4 regions of the Streptomyces sp. NPDC050287 genome follow, and region 1 is predicted to be linked to each of the others. Evidence: riboswitches for the same ligand, from Rfam matches in the RefSeq annotation. Region 1 holds a riboswitch; each other region holds the start of a gene.

Region 1 (5,339 bases):
ACTCGCGTGGATCGAGAGGTACTTCGGGTCCATCCCGGCGCACGACGGCAAGCCCGCCCCGCGGGACGGCTCGCTGCCCGACGTCATCGGCGAGCAGCTGCGCGAGGTCGTCGAGGAGGAGGTCCCGGCGCGCGCCCTGATGGCCGCCTACCGGCTGCCCGAGGACGGCACGCGCGCGTGCGACGCGGCCGACCTGGCGCTCACCGTCCTCGGCGGCGGCGAGTCCTCCCGCCTCTACAACCGGCTCGTGCGGCGTGACCGTACGGCCGTCGCGGCGGGCTTCGGCCTGCTGCGGCTGGCCGGGGCGCCCTCATTGGGCTGGCTCGACGTGAAGACCTCCGGGGACGTCGAGGTGCCGGTCATCGAGACCGCCATCGACGAGGAGCTCGCCCGGTTCGCCGAGGAGGGCCCCACCGCCGAGGAAATGGAGCGCGCCCAGGCCCAGTTGGAGCGTGAGTGGCTGGACCGGCTCGGCACGGTCGCGGGCCGCGCCGACGAACTGTGCCGGTACGCCGTCCTGTTCGGCGACCCGCAGCTCGCCCTCACGGCCGTCAAGCGCGTCCTGGAGGTGACCGCCGAGGAGGTCCAGGAGGTCGCCAAGGCCCGCCTGCGCCCCGACAACCGCGCGGTGCTCGTCTACGAGCCCACCACCCCGGCCGAGATCGCCCAGAGCGCGGAGGACGCCGAGGGAGCCGACGACCCGGCGTCCGCGGCCACCGTGGAAGCCACCGACGAGAACGAGGAGGCGGCCAAGTGACCGAGCTCGCCGCGATGGAATTCCACCCCCAGCCGCAGGCGGGCGAGCCCAAGGTCTGGGCCTTCCCCGCCCCCGAGCGCGGAACGCTCGACAACGGGCTCACCGTCCTGCGCTGCCACCGCCCCGGCCAGCAGGTCGTCGCCGTCGAGGTGCTCCTCGACGCGCCGCTGGAGGCCGAGCCGGCCGGCCTGGACGGCGTCGCCACGATCATGGCGCGGGCCTTCTCCGAGGGCACTGACAAGTACTCCGCCGAGGAGTTCGCCGCCGAGCTGGAGCGCTGCGGCGCCACCCTCGACTCGCACGCCGACCACCCCGGGGTGCGCCTCTCCCTCGAAGTCCCGGTCTCCCGTCTGGCCAAGGCCCTGGCGCTGCTCGCCGACGCCCTCAGGGCACCGGCGTTCGCGGACAGCGAGGTCGAGCGGCTCGTCCGCAACCGCCTCGACGAGATCCCGCACGAGCTGGCCAATCCCTCCCGGCGGGCCGCCAAGGAGCTCTCCAAGGAGCTGTTCCCGGCGACCTCACGCATGTCGCGTCCGCGCCAGGGCACCGAGGAGACGGTCGAGAGCATCGACTCCGCGGCCGTACGTGCCTTCTACGAGAAGCATGTCCGTCCGGCCACGGCCACCGCCGTGGTCGTGGGCGACCTCACCGGTGTCGAGCTGGACGTGCTGCTCGGCGACACCCTCGGCGCCTGGACCGGTTCCTCGTCCCAGCCCCGCCCGGTGCCTCCGGTGACCGCCGACGACACCGGCCGGGTCGTCATCGTGGACCGTCCCGGCGCCGTCCAGACGCAGCTGCTGATCGGCCGCATCGGTCCCGACCGGCACGCGCGCGTGTGGCCCGCGCAGGTCCTCGGCACGTACTGCCTGGGCGGCACCCTCACCTCCCGTCTGGACCGCGTCCTGCGCGAGGAGAAGGGCTACACCTACGGCGTACGGGCGTTCGGGCAGGTCCTGCGTTCGGCCCCCGACGGCTCGGGCGCCGCGATGCTCGCCATCAGCGGCTCCGTCGACACCCCGAACACCGGTCCCGCCCTGGATGACCTGTGGACGGTGCTGCGCACGCTCGCCGCGGAGGGCCTGACCGACGCCGAGCGCGATGTCGCCGTCCAGAACCTCGTGGGGGTGGCGCCGCTGAAGTACGAGACCGCGGCGGCCGTCGCGGGCACGCTGGCGGACCAGGTCGAGCAGCACCTGCCCGACGACTTCCAGGCGACGCTGTACCGGCAGCTCGCGTCGACGGGCACCGTGGAGGCAACCGCGGCGGTCGTCAGCGCCTTCCCGGTGGACCGTCTGGTGACCGTCCTCGTCGGTGACGCGGCGCAGATCAAGGAGCCCGTCGAGGCCCTGGGCATCGGCCAAGTCACGGTCGTGTCGGCCGAGTAGCGGCACGCGCGCGCGGGAGCCCTGGTGACCGGTGAGTCACCAGGGCTCCCTGATGTCCGAATTGAGGGAGAGGTTGCCTGTCTGCCCTGTGGTGTGCGCTACAAAAGCTGTGATCGGTTTGGGGATTGAAACGTGCCACGTTTAGCGTCATCCGGGCTGTCCGTCAGGCACCGCGCCGCACCAGCGGCACCGGACAGTCATCGCCGAGTCCCCACATGGCGCGAGCCAGGGGAGCCGGGGACCCACACCAGAAGTCCCTGGGGTGAATCGGACGCCCGCGCGCACCGCGAGGGGGTCCGTAGGAGACCTTCCTGCTCCGAACCCGTCAGCTAACCCGGTAGGCGAGAAGGAAGGAAAGGATCAGCCACCACATGGCGTTCACCTGCGCCACCGGGAAGCACCGTCGTCCCAGCCGGATGAAGCGCGGCACCGCCCGCGCGGCCGGCGTCGCGGCCCTCACCACCACCGGCGTCTTCGGCGCGCTGGCCGCCCCGGCCCTCGCCGCCGAGCCCGCGGCCGAACAGACCGGTCTCACCCCCGTGATCACCATCGGCGACTCGATCGCCGACGAGATCGACGCCCAGGCCGCGGCCCAGAAGCAGGCCGCCGACGAGGCCGAGGCGATGAAGAAGGCCGAGGAGGCCGCGCACAAGAAGGCGGTCGCCGAGGCGAAGAAGGCCCGCGAGGCCGAGGCGCGCGCCGCCCGTGCGGAGGAGCGCAGGCGCCTCAACGCCTACGTCGCCCCGATCTCCGGCTCGTACGTCTCGACCGGCTACCAGTCCAGCAGTTCCCTGTGGTCCTCCGGCAGCCACACCGGCATCGACTTCCACGCCTCGACCGGCACGTCCGTCCACGCGGTCGGCTCCGGCACCGTGGTCGAGGCCGGCTGGGGCGGGGCGTACGGCAACCAGATCGTGATCAGGATGAACGACGGCACGTACACCCAGTACGGCCACCTGTCGTCCATCGCTGTCTCCGTGGGCCAGACGGTCACCCCGGGCCGGCAGATCGGCCTCTCCGGGGCGACCGGCAACGTCACCGGCCCGCACCTGCACTTCGAGGCCCGCACGAGCCCGGAGTACGGCTCGGACATCGACCCGGTCTCCTACCTCCGCTCGCACGGCGTGAACGTCTGACGACGGACGGCGAGACAAGCTGCGGCCCCGGCTCCCCGAGCCGGGGCTTTCGGCGTTTCAGAAGCCCGCCTGTCCAAAAAATATCCATGGATTCCGGCCCGCCATCGGAAATTCCGGCTCATTGCAATAGAGTCACTGAACACACGTCAATCGTCGACGTTTCACGGGGATTAAGGCGGAGGTCGGTCATGCGTATTCCGGCGCACTCGGTATGCACGGCGATCCGGGACGACATCGTCGCGGGTGTCTACGAGCGCGGCAGCCGGCTCACCGAGGAACTGCTCGCGCGCCGCTACGGCGTCTCGCGCGTCCCCGTCCGCGAGGCCCTGCGCACGCTGGAGGCGGAGGGCTTCGTGGTGACCCGGCGACACGCGGGCGCGTGCGTCGCGGAACCCACCGAACAGGAGGGCACCGACCTCCTGGAGATGCGGATGCTGCTGGAGCCGCTCGGCGCCTCCCGGGCCGCCCAGCGGCGCACCGAGGCCCATCTCAAGGTGCTGCGCGGCCTGGTCCGGCTGGGCCAGGAGCGGGCCAGGCGGGGCAACAGCGAGGATCTGCGCTCGCTGGGCAGCTGGTTCCACGAGACACTCGCCCAGGCCTCCGGCAGCCCCGCGATGACGTCGATGCTGACCCAGCTGCGCCACAAGATCGCCTGGATGTACGCGGTGGACGCGCCGGCCAACCCGGTGGAGTCCTGGGCGGAGCACGGCGCGATCGTGGACGCGGTGGCGCGCGGCGACAGCGAACGCGCGCGGGCGGTCACGGCGCTGCACACCGAGCGCTCGACGGGCGTGCACCGGCTGCGGTTTCCTGCGCAGCCGGATCGCCCGGACCGTGTGAGGAACTCGCAACATCCCGTAAACATGCCGAGTCTGCGGCATTAACACGGGCGCCGTATACAAAGAGAAGATAATTCGCGGGGGATTATTTCTGCTGCCCGCCATCGGGAAATGTGCGTCACCGGGAAATGCGAAGGGCTCGCCCGATAATTCGGACGAGCCCTTCTGTCGTGCGTTACGGCAGCTGCGTTCAGACGGTCTCGGGAAGTTCCTCGAGGCCCTCGGAAACGAGCTTCGCGAGACGGTCGAGGGCGGCGTCCGCGCCCTCGGCGTCGGAGGCGAGGACGATCTCCTCGCCGCCCTGGGCGCCGAGGCCCAGAACGGCCAGCATGGAGGCCGCGTTGACGGGGTTGCCGTCGGCCTTGGCGATCGTCACCGGGATACCTGCGGCCGTGGCGGCCCGGACGAAGATGGAAGCGGGGCGGGCGTGGAGACCCTCGGCCCAGCCGACGTTGACGCGGCGCTCAGCCATGTGATGATGCCCTTCGGTGTATCAAGGTTGTCTAGACCAGTTTTCCATAGCATGAAGCATGCCCAGGCATGCCGGAGCGGTCCTTCGTCCCGCCCCTTCGTGACGTCGGACCGCGGCCTCGGTCCGACGTCGTCCTCCACAGACTGCCTCGCGCCGTTGTCGTACGCGAGCCGTACTCTGGGGCCCATGCAGACCTCGTCGGACCGGCACGAGTACCCCGCCCACTGGGAGGCCGACGTGGTGCTGCGCGACGGGGGTACCGCGCGCATCCGGCCCATCACCGTCGATGACGCCGATCGCCTCGTCAGCTTCTACGAGCAGGTGTCGGACGAGTCGAAGTACTACCGCTTCTTCGCGCCCTACCCTCGCCTGTCCGCCAAGGACGTCCACCGCTTCACGCACCACGACTTCGTGGACCGGGTGGGACTCGCGGCCACCATCGGCGGCGAGTTCATCGCCACCGTACGCTACGACCGCATCGGCCCCGACGGAGTGCCCGCCTCCGCGCCGGCCGACGAGGCCGAGGTCGCCTTCCTCGTCCAGGACGCCCACCAGGGGCGCGGGGTCGCCTCCGCCCTGCTCGAACACATCGCGGCCGTCGCCCGCGAGCGGGGCATCCGCCGGTTCGCCGCCGAGGTCCTCCCCGCCAACAACAAGATGATCAAGGTGTTCACGGACGCCGGGTACACCCAGAAGCGCAGCTTCGAGGACGGCGTCGTACGCCTGGAGTTCGACCTGGAACCGACGGAC
Region 2 (5,339 bases), on a different contig from region 1:
GCCGGCACGGCGGCCGCCCAGCGGCACGGGCGGTGGCGCAGTACGAGGCGTACGCGACCTCGCTGGCGTTCCTACGGCACCGGGGACGCCGCGGCCGGGCGGGAGCCGACTTCGTCGTACGGGAAGGCGAACTGCTGCACGAGCTGTGGCGCCGCCGCGACGTGGCCCGCCCCGCCCTGGACCACGCGGCCCGGGCAACGGCGCCACCGGTCGCGGTGACGGCGCCGCCCTGGCCGGTGCGCGGGGCGTACGGCTATCCGACGGCGTCGGCCCATCCGGCCCATCCGAGGATGCCGTATCCGGGATATCCGGCGGCACCGGCCCATCCGGCCTTTCCGAGGACGCCGTATCCGGGGTATCCGGCGTATCCGACGATGCCGGATCCGGCGTACAACCCGTACCGGTCGTAGTCGACGGGGCCGAAAGGCTCAGGCCGACGCGTCCGTCAGGCGGGTGATCTCGGCCTCGGTCAGGGTCAGGTCCGCCACTCCCAGCAGCGCGGGCAGCTGCTCCACCGTCCGTGCGGACGCGATCGGCGCCGCGACCGTCGGCTGGGCCGCGAGCCAGGCGAGGGCGACCGTGGGGATCGGGGCGTCGTGGGACTGGGCGATCTCGTCGAGGGCGGTGAGGACCTTCTGGCCGCGCTCGGTCTGAAGATGCTTGGAAGCGCCCGCGGCCCGCGCGCTGTCGACCGTCGTACCGGGCCGGTACTTGCCGGTGAGGAAGCCGGAGGCGAGTGCGGAGTACGGGACGGCGGAGATGCCGGAACGTTCGGCGAGGTCCAAGAGCTCGCCCTCGTACGTGTCGCGCGAGACCAGGTTGTAGTGGGGCTGCAGGGCCACGTACCGGGCCAGGCCCTGGCGGTCGGAGAAGGCGAGGGACGCCTCCAGCCGCTCGGGGGAGATGTTGGACGCGGCGATGTAGCGGACCTTGCCGGCCCGGACCAGCTCGTCGAGCGCGGTGATGATCTCCTCGACCGGCACCTCGGGCTTGTCGAAGTGCGTGTAGTAGAGGTCGATGTAGTCAGTGCCGAGGCGCCGCAGCGAGGCGTCGGCGGCGGCCTTGATGTTGGCGGCGGACAGGCCCTGGTACTCGGGGTGCTGACTGACCTTGGTGGCGATGACGACGTCGGAGCGGTTGCCGCGGGCCCCCAGCCACTTGCCGATCACGGTCTCGGACTCACCGCCGGAGTTCCCCTCGGCCCACGCGGAGTAGCCGTCGGCGGTGTCGACGAAGTTGCCGCCGGCGGCCGTGTAGGCGTCGAGGACGGCGAAGGACGCCGCCTCGTCGGCGGTCCAGCCGAAGACGTTGCCTCCGAGGGCGAGCGGGAAGACCTCGAGGTCCGAGGAACCGAGCTTGCGAAGAGAAGTCATGCTTCTCTTCAACACCCGTGACGGAGCGCCTCATTCCGCCGAAGGTCCGAGGCGCTCACCAATTCCGCGTAAAACCGGCAGCCGTCAGCTGTCAGGGGTTGAGCCCCTTGCTCCGCAGCCACGACATCGGGTCGATGCCGGTGTCCGCGCCGTCCGGGTGGACCTCCAGGTGGAGGTGGGCCCCGGTCACGTTGCCGGTGGCGCCCACGCGGCCGATGACGTCACCCGTGCTGACCTTCTGGCCGACGCTGACGCTGATCGAGGACTGGTGGCAGAACCACAGCTCGGTGCCGTCGTCGAGGGTCAGGATCGTGCGGTAGCCGTACGCACCGGCCCAGCCCGCCTCGGTGATGGTCCCGCTGTGGATCGCCTTGATGAGCGTGCCCGTGGGCGCGGCGAAGTCGAGGCCGGTGTGGTAGCCGGAGGACCACAGCGAGCCTGCCTGACCGAAGGTGCCGGTGATGGTGTACGAGGAGGTCGGCAGCGTGTACTGCCTGGCCAGCTCGGCCAGGCGCGCGGCCTCGGCCTTCCTCTCGGCCTCCTCCTCCGCCTCCTTCTTCGCGGCGGCGGCCTTGGCCTGGGCCTCCTCCTCCGCCTTCTTCTTCGCGGCGGCGGCCTGCTTCTCGGCGGCGGCCGCGGCGTCGGCGGCGGCCTTGCTCTCGATCTGGTCCTGCTGCTGCTCGGCCTGGGCCAGGATCCGGGACCGCAGGACCTCACCGGCGTCCGAGCCGCTCTGCTTGGTCTGCGCGGAAGTCGTACCGACAGTGCTGAGCGCGGTCGCGGTGACCTCGGGGGTGTCATCGTCCGAGAGGAGGGAACCCACCGAGGGCAGGTCGGGCATGGAGATGGACAGCGGCGGCTTGCCGGTGTTGGCGCTGGCCATGCCGCCCGCGCCGACGGCGGCTATGACGCCGACGCCCAGGACGGTGGAGCTGCGGGCGAGTCCGCCGCGCTGCTTTGCGACACGGTGCCGGCCGCGTACGGGTCGGAGGGACTCCTCGGTGGGGTTCCACTCCGTCCAGGGGCCCTCGTCGGTGCGGTACTCGCCGTAGCCGAAGGTCTCGCTGTCACGCTGGCTCGGCACGAACGGGGCTTCTGGGGCAGGCCGGTTGGACGCCACGTGGGCGTGCTCCTTTCCTTCCTTCTCGCCTACCGGGTTAGCTGACGGGTTCGGAGCAGGAAGGTCTCCTACGCGCGTAAACAGCCGTGCGGACACGACGGTCTACGAGCGATTCACCCCAAGTGGTGGTTCCCCGGTTCCCTTGCGGGATTCGGCGCGTGCGCACGGAGCCGACTCTTGTGACGGCTGGGACGACCGCGCTGCGTTATCGAACGTTAATAGACGCGAGGCCTGTATTCCAAGCCGTTCCGCTTGATCATTAACGATTTCCGGCAGGACCAACGCCCCACCACCGGCGAAAAACGGGCGAGTTGACCAGGCACCAGAGACCGCACAGGAGTTGACGGTGTGTCAGTTGTTATGCGCAGGGCGCATGCCTGCTCACACGAGGTGACAACCATCGAACCTCGCCGACAGCCGCGAACCCGGCGGCCCCCGAACACACCGAGGGCCGGAACCCTTTCGGATTCCGGCCCTCGGCCTTCAGTAGCGGGGACAGGATTTGAACCTGCGACCTCTGGGTTATGAGCCCAGCGAGCTACCGAGCTGCTCCACCCCGCGTCGTTGTGTCTTCACTGTACGCCATACGCAGCACAGATGTCGCATCGGTCGTCCCGCCGCCCCGAACGGGGACCACCGTCAGCCCACCAAGTGCCGGTTCGGTGCCTTCGCCGACGTCTCGTACTCGTCGAGCACCACCACGTCCACCCCCGCCCCCTCCAGCAGCCCGCTCCCGTCCGCCCCCGCCACGAACGTGTCCGGCTCCCGCCAGGCCGTCACCACCCGCCGTACCCCCGCCTCCAGGATCAGCCCCGCGCACGGCACCGGCCGGGACGCCCGCCGCGCGCACGGCTCCAGGCTGCTGTATACCGTCGCGGACGCCAGCCGGGGATCTCCCGAGCCGATCTTCGCCAGTGCCGCCTCCTCCGCGTGCACGACGGGATCGTCACCCTCGCGCGAGTGACCGCGGGCCAGCTCCGTGCCGTCCGCGGCGACGATCACCGCGCCGACGCTGAAGGCGGTGCTCGACGGCGGGCACCGGCCGGCCAGTTCGCAGGCGAGGGACAGCCAGTGGCGGTCGGCGGCGGAGGGCAGCAAGCCGGTGCCGGGGGCCGTGGGCTCGTACCGCATGAGGACGACATCCTCGATCCGCCGGGTTTCCGCCAGGCGCAGCCGGCCACCTTGGTAGGCGCCCGGGCCGAAGAGCCGGGGCGCGTCCGGATCGCCGACGAAAAGCGGCGCGAGGACGAGCTGGAGTTCGTCGGCGAGGCCCTGCTGGAGGAGCTGCGTGTGGACGGTACCGCCGCCCTCGACCATGAGACGCTCCACGCCTCGTACGTCGTGCAGGTGTTCCAGAACCCGCCGCCAGTCGAGGCCGGCACCCACCGGAACGACATCGACGTCGAGGCCACGACCGCGGCCGAGGTCAGGGTCGCCGCCGTCGCTGCCGTCGCCGCCGAGGCCGAGGCCGACCGCACGCGCCCGTTCCGCGCCCTTGTCGGTCGTATATACGACCTTCTCACCACCGGTGTGCCAGAACTTCGCTTCCGGATCCAGGTCGCCCGACCCGCTGACCGCGACCTTGAGGGGGTACGCGGGCCGCCCGGCGGCGACACGGTCGGCGCGGCGCTGCGGCGAATTGACCAGCAGGCGCGGATTGTCGGCACGGATCGTCCCGGCGCCGACGAGGATCGCGTCGACGGATGCCCGTACCTCGTCGACGCGGTCGAAGTCGGCCGGGGAGGAGAGCAGCAGGCGTTCGGGGCCGGTGTCGTCGAGGTAGCCGTCGAGGGAGACGGCGGCGGACAGCAGGACGTAGGGATACGGCATCGAACGCGCTCACTCTCGAGGACGGGCCGGGCTTGGTTCAAATTTGAAACAAACCTACACTAGGGGTATGACGACTCGCTGGCTCACCTCCAAGGAGCAGCGCGCCTGGCGCGCGTACATCGCCGCGACGCACCTCCTGGAGGACGCGATCGACCGGCAGCTCCAGCAGGACGCCGGCATGCCCCACCTCTACTACTCCATCCTCGCCAATCTCTCCGACGCACCGGAACACCGCCTGCGCATGACCGACCTCGCCGAGCGCACGAAGATCACCCGAAGTCGGCTGACGTACGCGGTGACCCGGCTGGAGAAGGACGGCCTGCTGCGCCGGGAGAACTGCCGGTGGGACAAGCGCGGCAGCGTCGCCGAGCTGACCGAGGAGGGGATGGCGACGCTGGAGCGCACGGCGCCCGGCCATGTGGCGACCGTACGGGCGTCCTTGTTCGACCAGCTCACCGAGGAACAGGTGGACCAGCTGGAGGAGATCTGCGCGAGCGTCGCACAAGCCCTGGAGAGCGGCGACACCCGCCCGGCCCCGGACGACGTGCCGTGGCGCCGCCGCTCGTCCCCGCCTTGTCCGTGACACCGGCGCACACCTTCATGACACTCACCACAATCCCGTTGCTTCAAATTTAAAGCATGAGGTAGGGTCCGGAGTCGTAGATCTGCTTCAAATCTTAAGCAGATGTGCCCACCGGACCCCTACCCGGGAGAACCCGCATGCCCGACTTCCCCGCCGCCACCCCGCGCTCCCGCGTCCGGGTACCGCTGCGCTTCCACGACGGCTATGGCGTCGACGCCGAACTGGTCACCTTTCACGGACTCACCGACGGCCAGGAACACGTGGCCGTCGTCCTCGGCGACCCGGCCACCGCCCCCGGCACCACCCCGCTCGTGCGCCTGCACTCCGAGTGCCTGACCGGTGACGTCTTCGGCTCGGCCCGCTGTGACTGCGGCCGGCAGCTGCGGGAGGCGGTCGAGCGCATCGCGGACCGCGGCGGCGTGCTGCTCTACCT
Region 3 (5,339 bases), on a different contig from region 1:
GTACCCATGACCCGACCGTCCGCCCGCCATGTCCTGCCCGAGTTCACCGAACGCACCAGCTCCGGGCACCGCACGATGGACCCGTACTCGAAGCTCCTGGAGGAGCGCATCGTCTTTCTGGGGACACCGATCGACGACATCTCGGCGAACGACGTGATGGCCCAGTTCATGTACCTCGAACACCAGGACCCGGACCGGGACATCTCGCTGTACATCAACTCCCCCGGCGGCTCGTTCACCGCGATGTCGGCGATCTACGACACGCTCCAGTACGTGGCGTGCGACGTGGAGACGATCTGCCTGGGCCAGGCCGGCTCGTCCGCCGCGGTACTGCTCGCGGCGGGCACGCCGGGCAAGCGGTCCGCGCTGCCGGGGGCGCGGATGGTGATCCACCAGCCCGCGATCCACGAGCCGGTCGAGGGACAGGCCAGCGATCTCGCCATCCAGGCCGAGGAGTTGACGCGGGTACGGACCCGGCTGGAGGAGATGCTCGTACGGCACACCGGGCGAACGGCGGAGCAGGTGCACACGGACATCGAGCGGGACAAGATCCTCACCGCCCAGGAGGCCGTGGAGTACGGCCTGGTGGACCGGCTGGTCCCGAACCGCAGGGCCTCGCTCTCCACACCCGGCGCGAGGTGAGCCGCCGATGCTGTCCGATCTGCCGCCGCTGCCCGCGCTGACCCGCGCCGAGGGCGAGCTGATCGACCGTTACCTCGACGTGGTCGACCTGCTCGGCCGGATCAACCCGGGCCGGCACGGGGACACGTACAGCGGGCTGCGCGCCGCCCAGGCACTCGTGAGCAAGGCGGTCGCGCTGCGGGACGCGCTGGAGCTGATGCACCGTCGGGGCGAGACCGAGCTGCACGCCGACACGCTGGCGCGTGCGCTGCGTGTGCTGGACGGGGAGCGCCGCACGGCCCGCGTCACGGTGCCGCCCGGCTCCGAGAATTGACGCACCGCCAGTCGGTCCGGACGCGTCGCGCTGTCGGCGGGGCGTCCGGACCGGGATCGAAACGGACCGAACGGCGTACCCCTGATCGGCGTAGACACGACTCCTTTTCTGAGCCCGGTCCGGTTGCGCAACGCGCGTAGCCGGGGGACGAAATGGGGCGTTCCGGTGCTGGTCCGGGCACCTTTGGGTGCCTCGACACCCCTTCGAACACAGGCGTGTCCACCCGAACGGGTGAGTGGTGAGTAACGCCACAAACCCTCGGTTCCGTTGGGATTTTCGGACATCCATGCGTCAAGATCCCTGACTGACGACAAGACCCCGCCACAGCGGCGGGGCGATCCGGGCGGACGCCGAGTCCTGCCGCCGCCCGGATGACCGGTCGACAGGAGTGGATCGGCAGGAGTGGAGGACCCAAGCACGACGGGTCGCGGGAACGGTCATCTCCTCACCGGAGGTACCGGACCGAGCGGCCCTTGGGGTGAAGCCGCGTCAGCGGCCGGGCAACTTCGCCAGCCCGAATCCGACAGGTCATCCTTCACAGGCGGCTGACGAAGGGTTGCGCATGACTGCGCTCAATCGTGTCCCGTCGCTCATGGTCCGGGCCGGTACGGCCTCGGCCTTCGCCATCGCCGCCGTCGGCGGCTCGATCGTGGTCCCGGGTGTCGCGTCCGACGCCGCGGCCGCGACACCGGCGACGAAGGCACTGCAGGTCGCGGCGTCCAAGAAGGGGGCTCCGTACAGGTACGGGGCCACCGGGCCGAAGAGGTTCGACTGCTCCGGACTGACGCTGTACTCGTTCAAGAAGGCGGGCAAGAAGCTGCCCCGCACGGCCGCCCAGCAGTACAACAAGACGCGCCACATCTCCGCCGGCAGCCGCAAGGCCGGAGACCTGGTGTTCTTCCACTCGGGCTCGTACGTGTACCACGTCGGTATCTACGCCGGGAAGGGCAAGATCTGGCACGCCCCGAGGACCGGGGACGTCGTACGGCTGCAGAAGATCTGGACGAGGAGCGTCTGGTACGGCCGGGTCAGGTGACCCGCCCGCGGGGGCAGCGGCGTTCCGGCAAGCCGTCGCCCCCCGCGGGGCACCCTGGCGCGTCACACGGGCCGAACTGGTTACTCGTTCACCCATGGCCGACCACCGTCCCTGCACCGCCCGTAACGAGACGCCCCTGGAGCGCGCCGACCGCAACTTCGGCGAGCTCCTCCAGGAGCTGCGTGTCACCCAGACCGGGGTCCAGATCCTCTTCGCCTTCCTGCTGACTCTGGCCTTCACCCCGCGCTTCCCGTCGCTCGACACGGTCCAGCGCACCATGTACGTCACCACCCTGCTGCTCTCGGTGCTCGCGGCGGCCCTGTTCACCGCACCCGCCGCCCTGCACCGCTCGCTCTTCCAGCAGGGCGCCAAACCCCGCATCGTCCAGGTCTCCTCACGGCTCGCGACCGTCGGCATGGGGGTCCTGGTCCTCGCGTTCACCGGTTCGGTGACCCTGGTCGTGGACGTGACGACCGACCGGACGGGCGGCATGGCCGCGGGCGCGGCCACCCTGCTCGTCTGCCTCGCCCTGTGGTGGCTGCTCCCCCGGCTGGTACGGCGGGCCGGCCGGGCCGAGAACGAACACCGGACGACGGTCAGGCCGCCCTCACCGGCTCGAGGAGGAGCACCGCACCGAGAGCTGTCGGCGCGCCGCCGGTGACGGCCGCCACGGACAGGGCGGCCCGCGGCCGGCGCAGCCACCGGCCGAGACGGTCGACCAGCAGGACCACGGCCGGGAACCAGACCAGGGCGAGGGCGGCCACGATCAGCGCCGGCAGCAGCGTCCTCAGCGGCGCGGGGCGCCCCGCGGACACGAACTGCGGCAGCGGGCTCAGGAAGGCGAGGGGCGCCTTCGGGTTGAGCGCGCTGGTCAAGAATCCCTTCCGCGGCGGGCGGACGGCGGACGCGGCCCCCGGCGGGCCGCGTGCCGGTACGGCGGCCAGGACCGCGCCGACCCCGGGCTCGGTCGCGCGCCGGGCCGACGACGCGGCTCCCGCCGCTGACGCGGCGCCCGCCGCTGACGCCTTCCGGGCCCTGCTGCGCGGCGCGTTCCTTCGGGCCCACCACGCATGAGTCCTACGGTTCCTGCTGTCCCGCCGCCGGTACCGGCTCGGCCTGGACGGTCCAGGGAAGTTCGATGGAGACCGTCTTGCCGCCCTCGCGGGTGGGGCGGACTCTGAGCTTGCCGCCGCACTCGGCGGCCAGCCAGCGGATGATCACCATGCCCCGGCCGTTGTCCTGCTGAACGGCGGCGGGCAGTCGTCTGGGAAAGCGGGGGTGGCTGTCGGTGACGCCGATGCGCAGGAGTTCGTCACGGTCGAGCTGGAGGTCCACCGTGAAGGTGGGTGACTGCCCGAGGGTGTGCTGTACGGCGTTGGTGGTCAGTTCGGAGACGATGAGGCGGATGGTGTCGGCGATCTCCGTGTCCGGTGACAGGCCCCACTCCGTCAGCGTGGTCAGCACATAGGTTCGGGCCGCGGAGACCGAGGCGGGATCGCTCGGCAGAGTGACGGATGCTTCCAGATGATCTGCCATGGCGGCGTCGTCCCTTTCCCACGGGACCGCAGTCCGACACGGAGCGGATGGTTCGAGTACGGTCCCGGACTGGTGCTTCGTCGCCAGACTGCCACTAGCGGTGCGGTCACGGGGGGCGATCCACCAAGATATGCATATATCTGTCGCTCGAAGCGGTGAACTCTACGACGGCAGGCCGTTTTTGGGTGCCTCGGTCGGAGTAAGGAGTAGCCCATGCAGCACGGTCCCGCGGTGCGCCGCCGGAAACTGGGCGCCGAACTGCGTGCGTTGCGCACCGGTGCGGGGCTCACGAGCGGTGAGGCGGCCCGTCTGGTGGGCTGGCACCAGTCGAAGGTGAGCCGGATCGAGACCGGCGCCAGCGGGGTGAAAGCGGCGGATGTGCGGTTACTGCTCGATGCCTACGCGGTACGCGACTCCCAACTGCGGGAGTTGCTGTTCGCGTTGGCGGGGTCGGAGGAGAGTACCGGACGGCACCACTGGTGGCACGCGTACCGGGGTGTGCTGCCGCCGACGTACCGGGACTTCATCAGCCTGGAGTCGCAGGCGCGTGCGATGCGCACGCTGGAGACCTCGGTGGTGCCGGGGTTGCTGCAGACCCCGGAGTACGCCCGGGCGGTCACCAGTGCGGCGGTCGACGGGCTGGACGACGAGCGTCTGGACGCGCTGGTCGAGGTGCGGTTGGCCAGACAGGACGTGCTGCGCTCGCAACCGCCGCTGGAGCTGAGCGCGGTGCTGGACGAGGCGGTGCTGCGGCGTGAGGTCGGCGGGCCCGGGGTGATGACGCGGCAGCTGGAGCGGCTGGTCGAGGCGGCCCGGCTGCCCCAAGTGCGGCTGCAGGTACTGCCGTTCGCCGCCGGAGCGCACATCGGCGTCACCGGACCTTTCGTTATCTTCTCATTTTCGAGCACATCTGATCTGGATGTGGTTGTTCTCGACCACTTGACGAGTAGCCTCTACCTCGAGCGGAAAGAAGACCTCCAGGCCTACACCGAGGCCTTCAACGCCCTTCAGTTCCACGCCCTTTCGCCCGAGGACTCGTTGGATTACATCGCCGCGATAGGTGGCGGCGCGTAAGGAGGCACCATGACCACTCTGCCTCGGCACGTGGCTTCCGTTAACGATCTGCACGACGTGCGCTGGCTGCGCAGCAGCTACAGCACCGGAGCGAACAACTGCGTAGAGACGACCCGGCCCTCCACCGGCGACTGGGCCGGGCTGCTCGCCGTACGGGACTCCAAGGACCCGGCCGGACCCGCGCTGCTCTTCTCTCCCGAGAGCTGGGCGGGATTCACCGCCGCGTTCCGGTCCTGACGACCCACCCCCGATCCTGACAGTCGGTCCAGATCCGATCAGTCACGATCAGTTCTGATCAGTCCGCCGATGTGCGGCGCACGGCCGTGTCACGCCGACTCATGGTCGTGTCTCCTCGATCACTCGTACGGCGCGTTCGATCTGCCCCGCGGAGAGATCCGCGCGGGCGGTCAGCCGTAGCCGTGAGATGCCGTCGGGGACGGAAGGAGGACGGAAGCAGCCCACGGTCAGGCCGGCGGTGCGGCAGTCGGCAGCCCAGCCGACGGCCGCCTCCGGGGACGGCGCCCGCACGGAGACCACCGCGGCGTCGGGGCGTACCGCCTGAAGGCCCGCGGTGGTCAGGCGTGCGTGGAGTTCGGCCGCCACCGCGCGCGCTTGCTCCGCCCGCTCGGGTTCACGGCGCAGCAGCCGCAGGGCCGCCAGGGCCGCGCCGGTCGCCGCGGGGGCGAGACCGGTGTCGAAGATGAACGTCCGGGCCGCGTTGACCAGGTGGTCGATCAC
Region 4 (5,339 bases), on a different contig from region 1:
TGCCGGACCCCGGACGCGGAGGCCTGCTGCAACAGGTCGTCGAGGAACTTCGTCCTGATGACGATGGAGAACGACACGGCCAGCCGGCGGCGTCGCGCGGCCTCGTCATCGGGCAGCGACGGCGAGGAGGGCCACAGGCCGCCGGCGGTGGCGAAGGCCCGTGCCAGTGGGTCGCGGAACAGCGCATCCTCCCGCTCGGTCTCCAGCGCCCGCACCCTGGCCACCCCCACCGCCGTGGCCCACACTCCCGACGGCTGCACCCACTCCTGCTCATCAGTCACCGCGCCAGCCTAGAAGATCGATTCCAAGGGGCCTGATGAGGGGAGTCCGGCATGGGCGTGATCTGGTCGGGGCCAAGTGCGGAGTGCATCAGCGCCTGGACGTGAGCGGGGGCGAGGGAATGCAGGAGGGCACTGCCATGCCTCATCGGAATGTGGCGTGGCCGCCGAACGGGGGCTCCAACGCGCACCATGCGACATGAGCAGAGGTCGTCCGGCGGTGTCCTACCGAAGCGTGGTCCCTCTCGACACGTTATGTGACACCTACGGCTTGGCCGACGAGGTGATCGGCGATCCGACCGGGGCTCCGGAGTCCGGAACCCCCGCGTAGTCAGGCAGCTCGACGCCGTTGATCGCGCGCCCAACCAGCTCGGTGAACCATTCGCTGGCGAAATCGGGGCTCGGCTCGGCGTCTGGCCCGGGGACGTCGCGGCTGCGGGCGTTCAACCGGCCGATCTCCTGGTTGGCCTCGACGAACGAGCGCATCCGCGCCTCGTAGCGGGCGAACCCGGCGTCGGGGTCCCACTCGGCGGCGGCCAGTTCTCCGGCCGGCAGGTAGGCGCCGACCAGGGCCAGCCCGGTGCCCTGCCCGGACATCGGCGACGAGCTGAACGCCGCGTCCCCGAGCAACCCCACCCGTCCACTCGACCAGCGGTCCATCACCACCTGGGCGACCTGGTCGAGGTAGAAGTCCGGAGTGTCGTCCAAGTGCGCGAGGATGTCCGGGGCCAGCCAGCCCAGGCCCGCCATCCGCTCCCGCAGCAGGACCTTCTGGGCCGCGACGTCACGGTAGTCGACGTCGAAGTCAGCCGAGGTGAAGTAGAACATGGCCATCGCCCGGGTGGCGTCCTGGAAGGGCCGCAGGAGGGCGGAGCGCCCGGACTCCTGATCCTGGTACTCCAGCAGCCACCGGTCCAGCCCGAACTCGTTGGGCACACTGTAGAAGGCCAGCACGTGCCCGAGGGGGCGGAGGAACCGCTCATGCGGCCCGAAGACCATCGCTCGCAGCTCCGAGTGCAGCCCGTCTGCCCCGACCACCAAGTCGAAGCGCCGCCGGTTGCCGCCCGCGAAGACCACGTCGACCCCGTCCGCGTCCTGGGCGAGCTCGGCGATTCGGTCGCCGAAGACGTACTCGACGCCGTCGCGGGTGTCGTCGTAGAGCACCTGGGACAGGTCCCCGCGCAGGATCTCGATGTCCGCGATGAACCCGTCGCCACCGTCGTCGTCCGCGCGGAAGGTCTCCAGCACCTGGCCGTCCGCGTCCACGGTGAGCGCGCCGGCGGTGTCGGTGCACGCCGCGAAACGCCAACTCCGATGACGCTCATATCGGACGAAAATGGTGCAGACCAGGTGAACCAGGCTGTCGGCTGGGCAGCCGCCTGAGACTTCGCCAGATCTGCGCGCGACACGGTGAGACTCTGAAAGGACCAGTGAGAACGGACAGCACTCCGCGGAGTAATTCTCAGTGATCTGTCGCAGACGACAGGTTGACGACAGATCGCTGAGAATTCGACAGATTCAGAGCGGCCCTGCACCTCGTCAGGCAGGTCGTACCACGCTGTGGATCGCTGACTCGCCGTCGTAGTAGATGGACTCCTCGCGGACGTACGCGCCCGGCTTCGGGGCGTGGATCATCATGCCGTTGCCGATGTACATGCCGACGTGGCTGATGTCGTCGTAGAAGAAGACCAGGTCACCGGGCTGGGCGGCGGAGAGGGAGACCGTGGTGCCGGCGTTGACCTGGTCGTAGGTGACGCGCGGGATGTCGACACCGGCGGCCTTCCAGGCGGCCTGGGTGAGACCGGAGCAGTCGTAGGAGTCGGGGCCGGTGGCGCCCCAGACGTACGGCTTGCCGATCTGCGCACGGGCGAAGGCGAGCGCCTTCTCGGCCTTGGTGGCGTAGGAAGGGTCGGGCGTGGCCGTGCCGGTGCCGGTGCCTGTGCCGGTCCCCGAGCCTGAGGAGCTGTTCTGCTGCTGCTCAGCCGCCGCCTCCTGCGCCTTCTGCTCCGCCGCCTGCTGCCGCGCCAGCTCCGCCGCCTTGCGCGCGGCCTCCTGCTGTTTCTTCTCCTCGATCGCCGCGAGCCGCGCCTTCTCCTGGGCGGTCAGCTGCGAGAGGAGATTCCGCGCGTCGGCGAGCTTCTTCTGGACGGTCGCCTTCGCCGTCTTCAGGTCGTCCTGCGACCGGGTGAGCGTCCGAAGGCTCTCCGTGGCCTCCTGGCGCTTCTTCATCGTCGCCGACTGCTCGGTGACGTAGTCGTCGACCGCGCCCTTCTGGCGGCTGGTCAGCCGGCTCATCAGCTGGGTCTGGTCGAAGTAGTCCTGCGGAGAGTCCGCGAGCAGGAACGTCGCCGTGTCGGGGGCGGAGGCGCCGGTGCGGTACTGGGCGGCGGCGAAGGAACCCAGTTCCTCCCTCGCCTCGTTGAGCTTCTGGGTGCGCTGGGCTACGTCGTTCAGGAGGGCGTCGACGCGGCCCCGCTGCGTCGTGGTCTTCTCCTTGGCCGCGTTGTAGTTGTCGGTCGCCGACTCCGCCTGGCGGTACAGGTCGTCGACCTTCTTCTCGACCTCTTCGAGGCTCGGCCGGTCGTCGGCCGGGGCTGCGGTGGCCGTCTGGGACAGCAGGGCGACGGAGGTGAGGGCCGCCGTGGCCAGGGCGGGGGTCCGGATGCCTGCGCGCGTACCTGCGGGAGGCGGCTTGCGGTGCGACGCCAAGGGAGGCGACTCCTTCCGATGCTCCGCCTACCGGGTTAGCTGTCGGGTTCGGGCGGGTGGTTCGGAAGGAATGCCCTACGGCCTCTCCCCGTACGGGAGTCGGCCGATTCACCCCAAGGTCGGTGGGTCCCCGGTTCCGGTCGCAGGGCGACGCTGTGGATTCGGCGGAGGCCGCGCGACCCGGCGACGTTCGCCGGTGGGGGTCGTACGGCCTGTGCGGCACGGTAGCCAACGCGTGTGGCGCCTGTGAAGGTTGATGTTCGATATGCCCGATACATTTTCGTGACCTCGGGGCAGGACGTCGCCCGGCGTGGCCAATCCGGACTGATCCGGACCGAGTTGTGCGTATTTTTGACGGAGTGATGCCATCTGCCCGCTTCGAGGGGCTGGGTTCCAGCCGACCGCGGCCCCGACACGGCGGCGGCCGGAGAGGTCGGTAGCTGCTCGCGGGAGAGGGCGCAGGCATTCGAATTTGACTCGATCGTGTAATGGCTCGGTTGCGGACCGTGACGGCGTACTCCTGGAGGCGAGGAAGACACCGGGCGGGCAGGTCTGGCAGATCCTCGGGTTCTGAAGACCCCGCTCTGGGAGCCCCGTATTTTCGCGGGAGAACTCGTATTTCCGGCGGAGTTCTCGGGGCGGCGGTGGGGTGTCAGTGGGGCGTTCTAGACTCGGAGAGCGATGAGCAGCCTCTTTGATGACAGCTTCCTGGCGAACCTCCAGGCCCCTCGTGGGCACGAGGAGGAACCCCCGCCGCCGCCCGAGGACGATCACGTACCGGAGCCCGTGCCGGACGATCTGTTCGGCGGGAAGTTCGACGTGCCGCCGGACCGGGACACCTACTACCGCGACGGCGCGCCGCGCCCGGCGGTGGACCCGGCAGCGCTGCTGGAGGGGCTGAACGAGAACCAGCGTGCCGCCGTCGTGCACCACGGCACCCCGCTGCTCATCGTGGCCGGCGCCGGCTCCGGCAAGACCCGCGTGCTCACGCACCGCATCGCCCACCTGCTGGGCGAGCGGAACGTGCACCCGGGCCAGATCCTGGCGATCACCTTCACCAACAAGGCCGCCGGCGAGATGAAGGAGCGCGTCGAGCAGCTCGTCGGCCCGCGCGCCCACGCGATGTGGGTCATGACGTTCCACAGCGCGTGCGTACGGATCCTGCGGCGGGAAAGCAAGAAGCTCGGCTTCACGTCCTCCTTCTCGATCTACGACGCCGCCGACTCCAAGCGTCTGATGGCCCTGGTCTGCCGCGACCTGGACCTCGACCCCAAGCGCTACCCCCCGAAGTCCTTCAGCGCCAAGATCAGCAACCTCAAGAACGAGCTGATCGACGAGGAGGACTTCGCCGCCCAGGCCACCGACGGCTTCGAGAAGACCCTCGCCCAGGCCTACGCGATGTACCAGTCGCGGCTGCGGGAGGCGAACGCCCTCGACTTCGACGACCTGATCATGACGACGGTCAACCTGCTCCGCGCCTTCCCCGACGTCGCCGAGCACTACCGCCGCCGCTTCAGGCACGTCCTGGTCGACGAGTACCAGGACACCAACCACGCCCAGTACGCCCTGGTCCGCGAGCTCGTCGGCACCGCCGAGCACCCCGTCGACGTACCGCCCGGCGAGCATGACCTGCAGCCCGCAGAACTGTGCGTGGTGGGCGACGCCGACCAGTCGATCTACGCCTTCCGTGGCGCCACCATCCGCAACATCCTCCAGTTCGAGGAGGACTACCCGGACGCGACGACCATCCTGCTGGAGCAGAACTACCGCTCCACACAGACGATCCTGTCCGCCGCCAACGCCGTCATCGAGCGCAACGAGTCCCGCCGCCCCAAGAACCTGTGGACCAACGCGGGCGCGGGCGCGCGCATCACCGGCTATGTCGCCGACACCGAGCACGACGAGGCGCAGTTCGTCGCCGACGAGATAGACCGCCTCACGGACGCGGGCGACGCGAAGGCGGGAGACGTGGCTGTCTTCTACCGCACCAACGCGCAGTCCCGTGTCTTCGAAGAGGTCTTCATCCGCGTCGGCCTGCCCTACAAGGTCGTCGGCGGCGTCCGCTTCTACGAGCGCAAGGAGGTCCGGGACGTCCTGGCCTACCTGCGGGTCCTCGCCAACCCGGAGGACTCGGTGCCGCTGCGCCGCATCCTCAACGTCCCCAAGCGGGGCATCGGCGACCGCGCCGAGGCGATGATCGACGCCCTGTCCCAGCGCGAGAAGATCAGCTTCCCGCAGGCGCTGAAGCGCGTCGACGAGGCGTACGGCATGGCCGCGCGCTCCACCAACGCCGTGAAGCGGTTCAACACGCTGATGGAGGACCTCCGTACGATCGTCGAGTCCGGCGCGGGC

The links. A riboswitch is a leader RNA that binds a small molecule or an ion and turns the genes downstream of it on or off. The one in region 1 is predicted to bind cyclic di-AMP.
Region 2: linked by a shared signal. The riboswitch ahead of ACIBK3_RS46055 (M23 family metallopeptidase) and the one ahead of ACIBK3_RS40280 (M23 family metallopeptidase) in region 1 are both predicted to bind cyclic di-AMP.
Region 3: linked by a shared signal. The riboswitch ahead of ACIBK3_RS28685 (C40 family peptidase) and the one ahead of ACIBK3_RS40280 (M23 family metallopeptidase) in region 1 are both predicted to bind cyclic di-AMP.
Region 4: linked by a shared signal. The riboswitch ahead of ACIBK3_RS06990 (NlpC/P60 family protein) and the one ahead of ACIBK3_RS40280 (M23 family metallopeptidase) in region 1 are both predicted to bind cyclic di-AMP.

What each region holds. Positions count from the first base shown of each region.
Region 1 covers NZ_JBITIY010000017.1:120,325-125,663, forward strand. The annotation lists gene ACIBK3_RS40270 (M16 family metallopeptidase) at 1-757, shown strand, start outside; gene ACIBK3_RS40275 (M16 family metallopeptidase) at 754-2,142, shown strand; cyclic di-AMP (ydaO/yuaA leader) riboswitch at 2,334-2,500, shown strand; gene ACIBK3_RS40280 (M23 family metallopeptidase) at 2,514-3,278, shown strand; gene ACIBK3_RS40285 (GntR family transcriptional regulator) at 3,467-4,162, shown strand; gene ACIBK3_RS40290 (HPr family phosphocarrier protein) at 4,308-4,589, opposite strand; gene ACIBK3_RS40295 (GNAT family N-acetyltransferase) at 4,776-5,339, shown strand, end outside.
Region 2 covers NZ_JBITIY010000032.1:17,388-22,726, forward strand. The annotation lists gene ACIBK3_RS46045 (PrsW family intramembrane metalloprotease) at 1-410, shown strand, start outside; gene ACIBK3_RS46050 (aldo/keto reductase) at 429-1,373, opposite strand; gene ACIBK3_RS46055 (M23 family metallopeptidase) at 1,465-2,493, opposite strand; cyclic di-AMP (ydaO/yuaA leader) riboswitch at 2,505-2,660, opposite strand; tRNA gene ACIBK3_RS46060 (tRNA-Met) at 2,981-3,054, opposite strand; gene ACIBK3_RS46065 (dihydrofolate reductase family protein) at 3,133-4,323, opposite strand; gene ACIBK3_RS46070 (MarR family winged helix-turn-helix transcriptional regulator) at 4,391-4,906, shown strand; gene ribA (GTP cyclohydrolase II) at 5,044-5,339, shown strand, end outside.
Region 3 covers NZ_JBITIY010000008.1:139,177-144,515, forward strand. The annotation lists gene ACIBK3_RS28675 (ATP-dependent Clp protease proteolytic subunit) at 7-642, shown strand; gene ACIBK3_RS28680 (hypothetical protein) at 650-955, shown strand; cyclic di-AMP (ydaO/yuaA leader) riboswitch at 1,304-1,514, shown strand; gene ACIBK3_RS28685 (C40 family peptidase) at 1,518-1,991, shown strand; gene ACIBK3_RS28690 (DUF6328 family protein) at 2,086-2,652, shown strand; gene ACIBK3_RS28695 (hypothetical protein) at 2,588-2,866, opposite strand; gene ACIBK3_RS28700 (hypothetical protein) at 2,850-3,065, shown strand; gene ACIBK3_RS28705 (ATP-binding protein) at 3,069-3,527, opposite strand; gene ACIBK3_RS28710 (helix-turn-helix domain-containing protein) at 3,741-4,601, shown strand; gene ACIBK3_RS28715 (DUF397 domain-containing protein) at 4,611-4,838, shown strand; gene ACIBK3_RS28720 (8-amino-7-oxononanoate synthase) at 4,938-5,339, opposite strand, start outside.
Region 4 covers NZ_JBITIY010000002.1:357,200-362,538, forward strand. The annotation lists gene ACIBK3_RS06980 (class I SAM-dependent methyltransferase) at 1-281, opposite strand, end outside; gene ACIBK3_RS06985 (FAD-dependent monooxygenase) at 543-1,544, opposite strand; gene ACIBK3_RS06990 (NlpC/P60 family protein) at 1,818-2,987, opposite strand; cyclic di-AMP (ydaO/yuaA leader) riboswitch at 2,995-3,164, opposite strand; gene pcrA (DNA helicase PcrA) at 3,669-5,339, shown strand, end outside.